DNA from 2 places in the Mesorhizobium sp. M1D.F.Ca.ET.231.01.1.1 genome. Region 1 is predicted to be linked to the other one. Evidence: riboswitches for the same ligand, from Rfam matches in the RefSeq annotation. Region 1 holds a riboswitch; the other holds the start of a gene.

Region 1 (4,177 bases):
TGACGAGATCCGCGTCGCGGACCGCTTCTTCTGCATCGATCGTGTAGGAATCGCCGAGACCGAGTTCCCCGGCCCGGTTGAGCGTCGATTTGCTGCGCGTCGCGATGGCGACATGGCGCGCCAGGCCCTCGCGGCGGATGACGCGGGCAAGCGACGAGCCGATCAGGCCGATGCCGACCAGCGCTATTCTTTCGAACATCGGTGATGCCATGGTCTCTAGCTTTTCAGGAAGGTCTTGAGCGCATCGACGACGCCGCGATTGGCTTCTTCGGTGCCGACACTCATTCGCAGCGCATTGGGGAAGCCGTAGCCGGTGACACGGCGCAGAATGTAGCCGCGCGCACTCAGATAGTCGTCGGCCGCCGCCGCCGAATGCATCTTGTCGTCCGGGAAGTGGATCAGCACGAAATTGCCGACGCTGGGCGTCACGCGCAGCCCGAGCTTGGTCAGTTCCTCATTCAGCCAGGCCAGCCATTTTGCATTGTGCTCCACGCTGCGCTCAATATGGGCGCGGTCGCGGATGGCCGCGATGCCGGCCTCGATCGCGGTCGCGTTGACGTTGAAGGGGCCGCGCACGCGGTTGATCGCATCGACGATATGCGCCGGCCCGTACATCCAGCCGACGCGCGCGCCGCCGAGGCCGAGCTTTGAGAAGGTGCGGGTCATGGCCACATTCTCGGCGCTGCCCGCCAACTCGATGCCGGCTTCATAGTCGTTGCGCCGCACGTACTCGGCATAGGCCGCGTCGAGCACCAAAAGCACGTTCTTCGGCAATCCGGCGTGCAGCCGGCGCACCTCCTGGAACGGCACGTAAGTGCCGGTCGGATTGTTGGGATTGGCAAGGAAGACGATTTTTGTTCGCGGCGTGACGGCAGCCAGGATCGCGTCGATGTCGGCGCGCTCGTCGGTTTCCCTGACCGCCACCGGCTTGGCGCCAGCGGCCTGGATGTAGATCTTGTAGACCATGAAGGCGTGCTCGGTGAACACGGCCTCGTCGCCGGGCGCGAGATAGGTCTGCGCCAACAGGCCGAGGATCTCATCGGAGCCGTTGGAGCAGATGATGTTTGCCGGGTTGAGGCCATGCACCTCGGCGATCGCCTCGCGCAACCGGCGGGCGGAGCCGTCGGGATAGACATCCAGTTTTGCAGCTACCTCCCGCGCGGCCTCGATCGCCTTCGGCGAAGGCCCGAGCGGATTCTCGTTCGACGACAATTTGTAGACCTTCGTCACGCCGGCGGGCGCGGTGCTTTTTCCAGGCACGTAGGCCTCGATGTCCATGATGCCCGCGCGGGGCGTCGGACGTGGCTGATCCTGCTTCATGTCACAAATCCGTCGAGAAGGCCTCGGTCCGGAGGCCGCTGCGGAAATACAGGCCGTGGCCCGGAATGTCGAGTGCCGCGCTCGCGCCGGCAGGCTGGCCTCAAATGCTGCCCCTCGGATGCTGGCCGTTGACGAAGCGCAATGCTGGTCCTAGAAGAGCAGCCGGACTTCCCGTGGTGATTTGGCCGGTCGGCTTGCAGCCACGTTAAACAATTCGCTAAAGGGCCGTTTGCAACCTGTAACCGGCTTTGCGAAGGCGAGCCGGTTTTTTGTTGTCCGCGGCCGGCCGGACACCGCGTCGGTGAGATCGATGCGGACTGGATGGGGAATGCAATGGCCGCTCAGCGCGCTCCAAGGACCAACAACGAGGCCGACCGCCCGTCGAGCCCGGTGCTGCAGTTCGGACCCGACAAGCCGCTGAGGCTCGATGCCGGCACGGTGCTGTCGCCGTTCCAGGTCGCTTACCAGACCTACGGCACCCTCAACGACGCCCGCTCCAACGCCATCCTCGTCTGCCATGCGCTGACCGGCGACCAGCACGTCGCCAACACCAATCCGGTGACCGGCAAGCCTGGCTGGTGGGAGGTGCTGATCGGCCCCGGCAAGATCATCGACACCAGCCGCTTTTTCGTCATCTGCGCCAACGTCGTCGGCGGCTGCCTCGGCTCCACCGGCCCGGCCTCGACCAATCCGGCGACCGGCAGGCCCTATGGCCTCGACCTGCCGATCATCACCATCCGCGACATGGTGCGCGCGCAGCTGATGCTGGTCGACCATTTCGGCATCGAGAAGCTGTTTTGCGTGCTCGGCGGCTCGATGGGCGGCATGCAGGTGCTGCAATGGGCCGCAAGCTACCCGGAGCGCGTCTTCTCGGCGCTGCCCATCGCCACCGGCGCCCGCCATTCCTCCCAGAACATCGCCTTCCATGAGGTCGGGCGGCAGGCCGTCATGGCCGATCCGGACTGGCACGGCGGTAAATATCTGGATTTCGGCAGGCGTCCGGAAAAGGGGCTCGCCGTGGCCCGCATGGCCGCCCACATCACCTATCTCTCGGAAGCAGCGCTGCACCGCAAATTCGGCCGCAACCTGCAGGATCGCGAGGCGCTCACCTTCGGTTTCGACGCCGATTTCCAGATCGAGAGCTATCTGCGCCATCAGGGCATGACCTTCGTCGACCGCTTCGACGCCAACTCCTACCTCTATCTGACCCGCGCGATGGACTATTTCGACCTCGCCGCCGACCATGGCGGACGGCTGGCCGACGCCTTCGCCGGCACCAAGACGCGCTTCTGCCTGGTGTCCTTCACATCAGACTGGCTGTTCCCGACCGAGGAGAGCCGCTCGATCGTGCATGCGCTGAACGCCGCCGGCGCCTCCGTCTCCTTCGTCGAGATCGAGACCGATCGCGGCCATGACGCCTTCCTGCTCGACGAGCCGGAACTGTTCGCGGCCATCAACGGCTTCATCGCCTCGGCCGCACGCGCCAGGGGGCTCAGCCTGTGAGCGGCGCGCGATCCCTCTGTTTTGGCCGCATTTGCGCGGCGCCAGGATTCCCCGTGGCCGCAAAGGCTCCAAGGCCGGAGGTGTGCCCATGAGCGTCAATCGTGCCCAGCGAGTCGACCTCGAGGTCGTCACCGGTCTCATCCCGCCGCATTCGCGCGTGCTGGATGTCGGCTCGGGCGACGGCGTGCTGCTGGAGCTTCTGCAGGAGACCAGGCAGGTCGACGGCCGCGGCCTGGAGCTGTCGCAGCGAGGCGTCAACGAATGCGTGGCGCGCGGCCTTTCCGTCGTCCAGGGGGATGCCGACACGGATCTGAAATTCTATCCCGACAAGGGTTTCGATTTCGTCGTGCTGTCGCAGACCATGCAGGCGACCCGCAATCCGAAGGTGGTGCTCGACGAGCTGCTTCGGATCGGCAACCGCGCCATCGTCTCCTTCCCCAATTTCGGCCACTGGCGCGTGCGCTTCTCGCTGCTGATCAAGGGCAGGATGCCGGTCACCAAGGACCTGCCCTACTCCTGGTACGACACGCCGAACATCCACTTCTGCACCATCCGCGACTTCGTCAATCTGTGCGAGGAGCTCGGCGCGACGGTCGAGAAGGCCACCGCGCTCGACGCCAACGGCCAGAAGATCGGCCTGTCGATGCCGTGGTGGTTCTGGAACTTCTTCGGCCAGCAGGCGGTATTCCTGCTCAAGCGCTGACTGCGGTCGTGGAAAGATGATGGCGGTGCAACATCCAACCTGTTCGGTCGGGGTGGAAGTCGTTCCTGCAGTGTCGGGCATGGCTGAGGATAGGTCGTCGCAAAGTGTTGCCTTCAAACCGCATGACATTGAGGAAATACGTACCGACCCTGACGCTGAAGCGACGCTTCAGGTGACATAGGCGCATCTTTTCGGTACCGTTTTTGTCGAATCCATCGGGGCGGTGGACATAAAGGGCAGGTGCGGGATCGATCCGATCGTTGCTTGTCCGCCCCACAACGAAGGTTAGATGCCGACCGCTTCCGACACAGCTCCTCTGATCACCGTGATCACACCGACGCACAACCGGCGCAGCCAGGTCGTGCGCGCGGTGGAAAGCGTTCTTGCCCAGACACTTACCCGCTTCGAGCACATCGTCGTCGACGACGGTTCGACCGACGGCACCGCCCTGGCGCTCGCCGAAATTCGCGACCCCAGACTGATCTATGTCGGCGCGAAATGGCGGGGCGCCAATGCCGCGCGCAACGCGGGCATCGAGCGCGCGCGGGCGCCGATCGTGACCTTCCTTGATTCGGACGATGTCTATCTGCCGGACCGCCTGGACCGGACGCTGTCGCACTTCGACAAAAACCCTTCTCTCGAAGTGCTGAT
Region 2 (4,177 bases), on a different contig from region 1:
ATCCAGGCTTTGGCCGCCGAGATCGCCGAGGATGCGGCGGCGACCAAGCTGGTCAACGGCCTGGGCCTACGGGTCAATCTCGTGGCCTCGCCCTTCGAGCAGCCGCTCGGCCAGCGCACGCTCGCCGAGATCTGGTCGCGCCAGGCGCGCTGGGCTCGGCTGCGCCGCGTCACCTTCCCATTGTTCTTCGCGCCCGAGATCCTGACCGGGATGGTCGTGCCGCTCAATTTCGCGCTGATCGCGGCGGCAGGTGCCGGCGCCAGCCTGCCTACGACCGCGCTTTGCGTGCTGGCGATCGCTTATGTGCCGGAATGCCTGCTTGCCTGGTCCAAGGGCTGGTACCTGTCGCCGCGCAGCGTGACCGCAATGATCGTTCGCGATGCGATGCTCCCCACCATCTGGGCGCGCGGCTGGCTGGGCGGTGTCGTCGAATGGCGCGGCAACGCCATGACGATCCGCACCGGGGAGATGACCGAACTCGAAGAGATTGCCTGAGCCGGCTGCGGCTCAAGGCCGCTCTTTGCTGCCGCTACTTCGCCGCCTTTAGCGCCTCTTCGATGTCGGCCAGCAGATCGTCGGTGTCCTCAAGCCCCACGGACAGACGCAGCGTGCCAGGCCCGATGCCGAGTTCGGCGCGCGCCTCGTCGCTCAGGTTCTTGTGCGTCGTGGTCGCCGGATGGGTGATCAGGCTCTTGGCGTCGCCGAGATTGTTGGAGATCAGCACGATGTCGAGCGCGTTCTGGAAGGCGAACGCCGCCTGCTTGCCGCCCTTGACGTCGAGGCAGATCAGCGTCGAGCCGCCAGACATCTGCTTCCTGACGACATCCGCCTGCGGATGGTCGGCGCGGCCCGGATAGATGACGCGGGCGATCTCCGGCCTGTCGGCCAGGAAGTCGGCGATCTTGCCGGCGCTTTCCGTCTGCTGGCGCACCCGCAGCGGCAGCGTCTCCAGGCCCTTGAGCAGCGTCCAGGCGTTGAAGGGCGACAGGCTCGGGCCGGTGTGGCGGAAATAGTCGTGCAGGTTCTCGTCGATCCATTTCTTGTCCGACAGGATGACGCCGCCGAGGCAGCGGCCCTGTCCGTCGATATGCTTGGTCGCCGAATAGACAACGATATGGGCGCCGAGCTGCAAGGGCTTCTGCTGCAGCGGCGTGGCGAAGACATTGTCGACGATCACGCGCGCGCCGATCGAGTTGGCTAAAGCGGCGACGGCGGCGATGTCGACCACTTCCAGCGTCGGGTTGGTCGGGCTCTCCAGGAAGAACAGCTTGGTGTTCGGTCTGACCGCCTTTTCCCAATTGGCGATGTCGGTGCCGTCGATCAGCGTCGCCTGGATGCCGTAGCGCGGCGCCAGCGTCTCGACCACCCAACGGCAGGAGCCGAACAGCGCCCGCGCGGCAACGATATGGTCGCCGGCCTTGACGCTGCACAGAAGCGCTGCGCTGACCGCCGCCATGCCGGAAGCGGTGGCGCGGGCATCTTCGGCGCCTTCCAGCGCGCACATGCGCTTTTCGAACATGTCCACGGTCGGATTGGCGTAGCGCGAATAGATGAAGCCCGGCTCCTCGCCCTTGAAACGGGCTTCCGCGGCTTGCGCCGTCTCATAGACATAGCCCTGGGTGAGGTACATTGCCTCGGCGGTCTCGCCGAAGCCGGAACGCAGCGTCCCGCCATGCACGAGTGCCGTCTGAGGTTTCCAGTTGCGCGTCTTCGTCATCGCCCTAATTCCACTCGCAAAGAACATCCAAACACAAAAAAACCGGCCGCGATGTCGCAACCGGTCCATACGGCCTTGCGGCCAGCGGTCCTTTAGCGACTTGTTTAACGTGGCTGCAAGCCGACCGGCCAAATCACCACGGGATAACGACCCTTTAGACCCGCACCGCGCTTGCGTCAATTGCCGGCTTGATTAAGAGGTTTGTACCAGTTGGAACGGAGCCAGCCTTTGCGGCAGACAGGCATTCTTCCGGATCAGGACATCGCGGCGCTGTTTGAGGCGGGCGCGCTGAAGTCGCCGCGCGTGCTCGATACCAATCAGATTCAGCCGGCCAGCCTCGATCTGAGGCTGGGCGACAAGGCTTTCCGCGTGCGCGCCTCCTTCCTGCCCGGTCCCGATCACCTGGTGGCCGACAAGCTCGACCGGCTGAAGTTGCACGAGATCAATCTCGCCGAGGGCGCGGTGTTGGAGACGGGCTGCGTCTATATCGTGCCGCTGCTGGAAAGCCTGGCGCTGCCTTCAAACGTGTCGGCTTCGGCCAATCCGAAGAGCTCGACCGGACGGCTGGACATTTTCACGCGCGTCATGACCGACCGCGGCCACGAGTTCGACAAGATCGCGGCCGGCTATCATGGTCCGCTCTATCTCGAAGTCAGCCCGCGCACCTTCCCGATCGTCGTGCGCGCCGGCTCGCGCCTGTCGCAGATACGCTTCCGCACCGGCAATGCGCTTTTGTCGGAGCGCGAATTGCGCGATCTCCACCATGCCGAGATGCTGGTCGCCACCGAGCCACCCAACATCTCCGGCGGCGGGATAGCACTGTCGATCGATCTCGACGGCGACAAGGACGGCCTGGTCGGCTATCGCGGCAAGCACCACACCGGCCTCGTCGACGTCGACAAGCGCGCCGCGCAGGATGTCGTCGACTTCTGGGAGCCTCTCTACAAGAGCGGCGCCGGCGAATTGGTGCTCGATCCGGACGAGTTCTACATCCTGGTCTCGCGCGAAGCCGTGCATGTGCCGCCGCTCTATGCCGCCGAGATGACGCCGTTCGACCCGCTGGTCGGCGAGTTCCGCGTCCACTATGCCGGCTTCTTCGATCCCGGTTTCGGCCACTCCGCCGCTGGCGGCAGCGGCAGCCGGGCGGTGCTCGAGGTGCGCAGCCATGAGGTGCCCTTCATCCTCGACCACGGCCAGATCGTCGGACGCCTTGTCTACGAGCATATGCTCAAGCGCCCGCAGGCGCTCTATGGCAGCGACCTCGGCTCGAACTACCAGGCGCAGGGGCTTAAGCTCTCTAAGCATTTCCGCGCCGCGCGCTGACAGTTCACGTCAGACACCGCTTGCCCGGCTGGGCGCGCCATGCTTGGCTGCGCCTCACCAATCTAGACGCCTGACTGAGGGAGACAAAAAATGCAGATAACCAGATGGATCGTATCGGCGACAGTCGCCGCCATGTTGGCGCTTGGCGCCGGTTCCGCGATCGCGGCGGAAAAGATCAAGATCGGCACCGAGGGCGCCTATCCGCCCTTCAACACCATAACGCCGGACGGCAAGGTTGAGGGCTTCGACATCGACATCGCCAATGCGCTTTGCGCCCAGATGAAGGTCGAGTGCGAGATCGTCACCCAGGATTGGGACGGCATCATTCCGGCCCTCCAGGCCAAGAAGTTCGACGCCATCATCGCCTCGATGAGCATCACCGAGGAGCGCAAGAAGCAGGTCGCCTTCACCCACAAATACTATACGACGCCGCTTGCGCTGGTGGCGCTCAAGGACAGCGACATCGCCTCCACCGAGCCGGCGGCGCTCGCCGGCAAGACCGTCGGCGCCCAGGCCTCGACCACCCAGGCCGACTATGCCCAGGACAAATATGGCAAGGCCGGCGCCGAGGCGAAGCTTTATCCGACCCAGGAAGAGGCGATCACCGATCTCCAGAACGGCCGGCTCGACGCCGTCATTTCGGACAAGTTCGTGCTGGTCGACTGGCTGAAGAAGGCGAGCGACGGCTGCTGCAAGCTGGTCGGCGACGTCAAGGGCACCGAGACTGAGGCCGGCATCGCCGTGCGCCTGGAGGACACCGCGCTGCGCGACAAGCTGAACGCGGCCATCGATGCCATCGTTGCCGACGGCACCTACAAGAAGATCCAGGCGAAATATTTCGACTTCGATATTTATTGAGGTTGAAGCTGCCAATCTCCCCCCTTGTGGGGGAGATGCCCGGCAGGGCAGAGGGGGGCGCGAAGGATCGCCAACCTCTACTGTAGCCAAGAAGACAGTCCGCAGGCAGAGCCGGCTGGATTGCGAACGCTGGCGGGACAGCGCCCCCCTCTGGCCTGCCGGCCATCTCCCCCACGAGGGGGGAGATCACGCTTTCACCTCAAAGCGCCTTCACGGCCACTTTCACCGGCTTTTCGATCTCCAGCGGATTGCGCAGCGGCAGGCCGAAATCCTTGGCCT

What was found. A riboswitch is a leader RNA that binds a small molecule or an ion and turns the genes downstream of it on or off. The one in region 1 is predicted to bind S-adenosylmethionine.
Region 2: another riboswitch for S-adenosylmethionine. It lies ahead of EN874_RS25595 (O-succinylhomoserine sulfhydrylase); the one in region 1 lies ahead of EN874_RS06805 (homoserine O-acetyltransferase).

What each region holds. Positions count from the first base shown of each region.
Region 1 covers NZ_RZOZ02000002.1:74,140-78,316, forward strand. The annotation lists gene EN874_RS06795 (prephenate/arogenate dehydrogenase family protein) at 1-211, opposite strand, end outside; gene hisC (histidinol-phosphate transaminase) at 217-1,320, opposite strand; SAM riboswitch at 1,484-1,561, shown strand; gene EN874_RS06805 (homoserine O-acetyltransferase) at 1,654-2,823, shown strand; gene metW (methionine biosynthesis protein MetW) at 2,912-3,526, shown strand; gene EN874_RS06815 (glycosyltransferase family 2 protein) at 3,816-4,177, shown strand, end outside.
Region 2 covers NZ_RZOZ02000011.1:189,806-193,982, forward strand. The annotation lists gene EN874_RS25590 (ceramide glucosyltransferase) at 1-495, shown strand, start outside; gene EN874_RS25595 (O-succinylhomoserine sulfhydrylase) at 530-1,717, opposite strand; SAM riboswitch at 1,790-1,867, opposite strand; gene EN874_RS25600 (2'-deoxycytidine 5'-triphosphate deaminase) at 1,946-3,040, shown strand; gene EN874_RS25605 (ABC transporter substrate-binding protein) at 3,131-3,898, shown strand; gene araD1 (AraD1 family protein) at 4,098-4,177, opposite strand, start outside.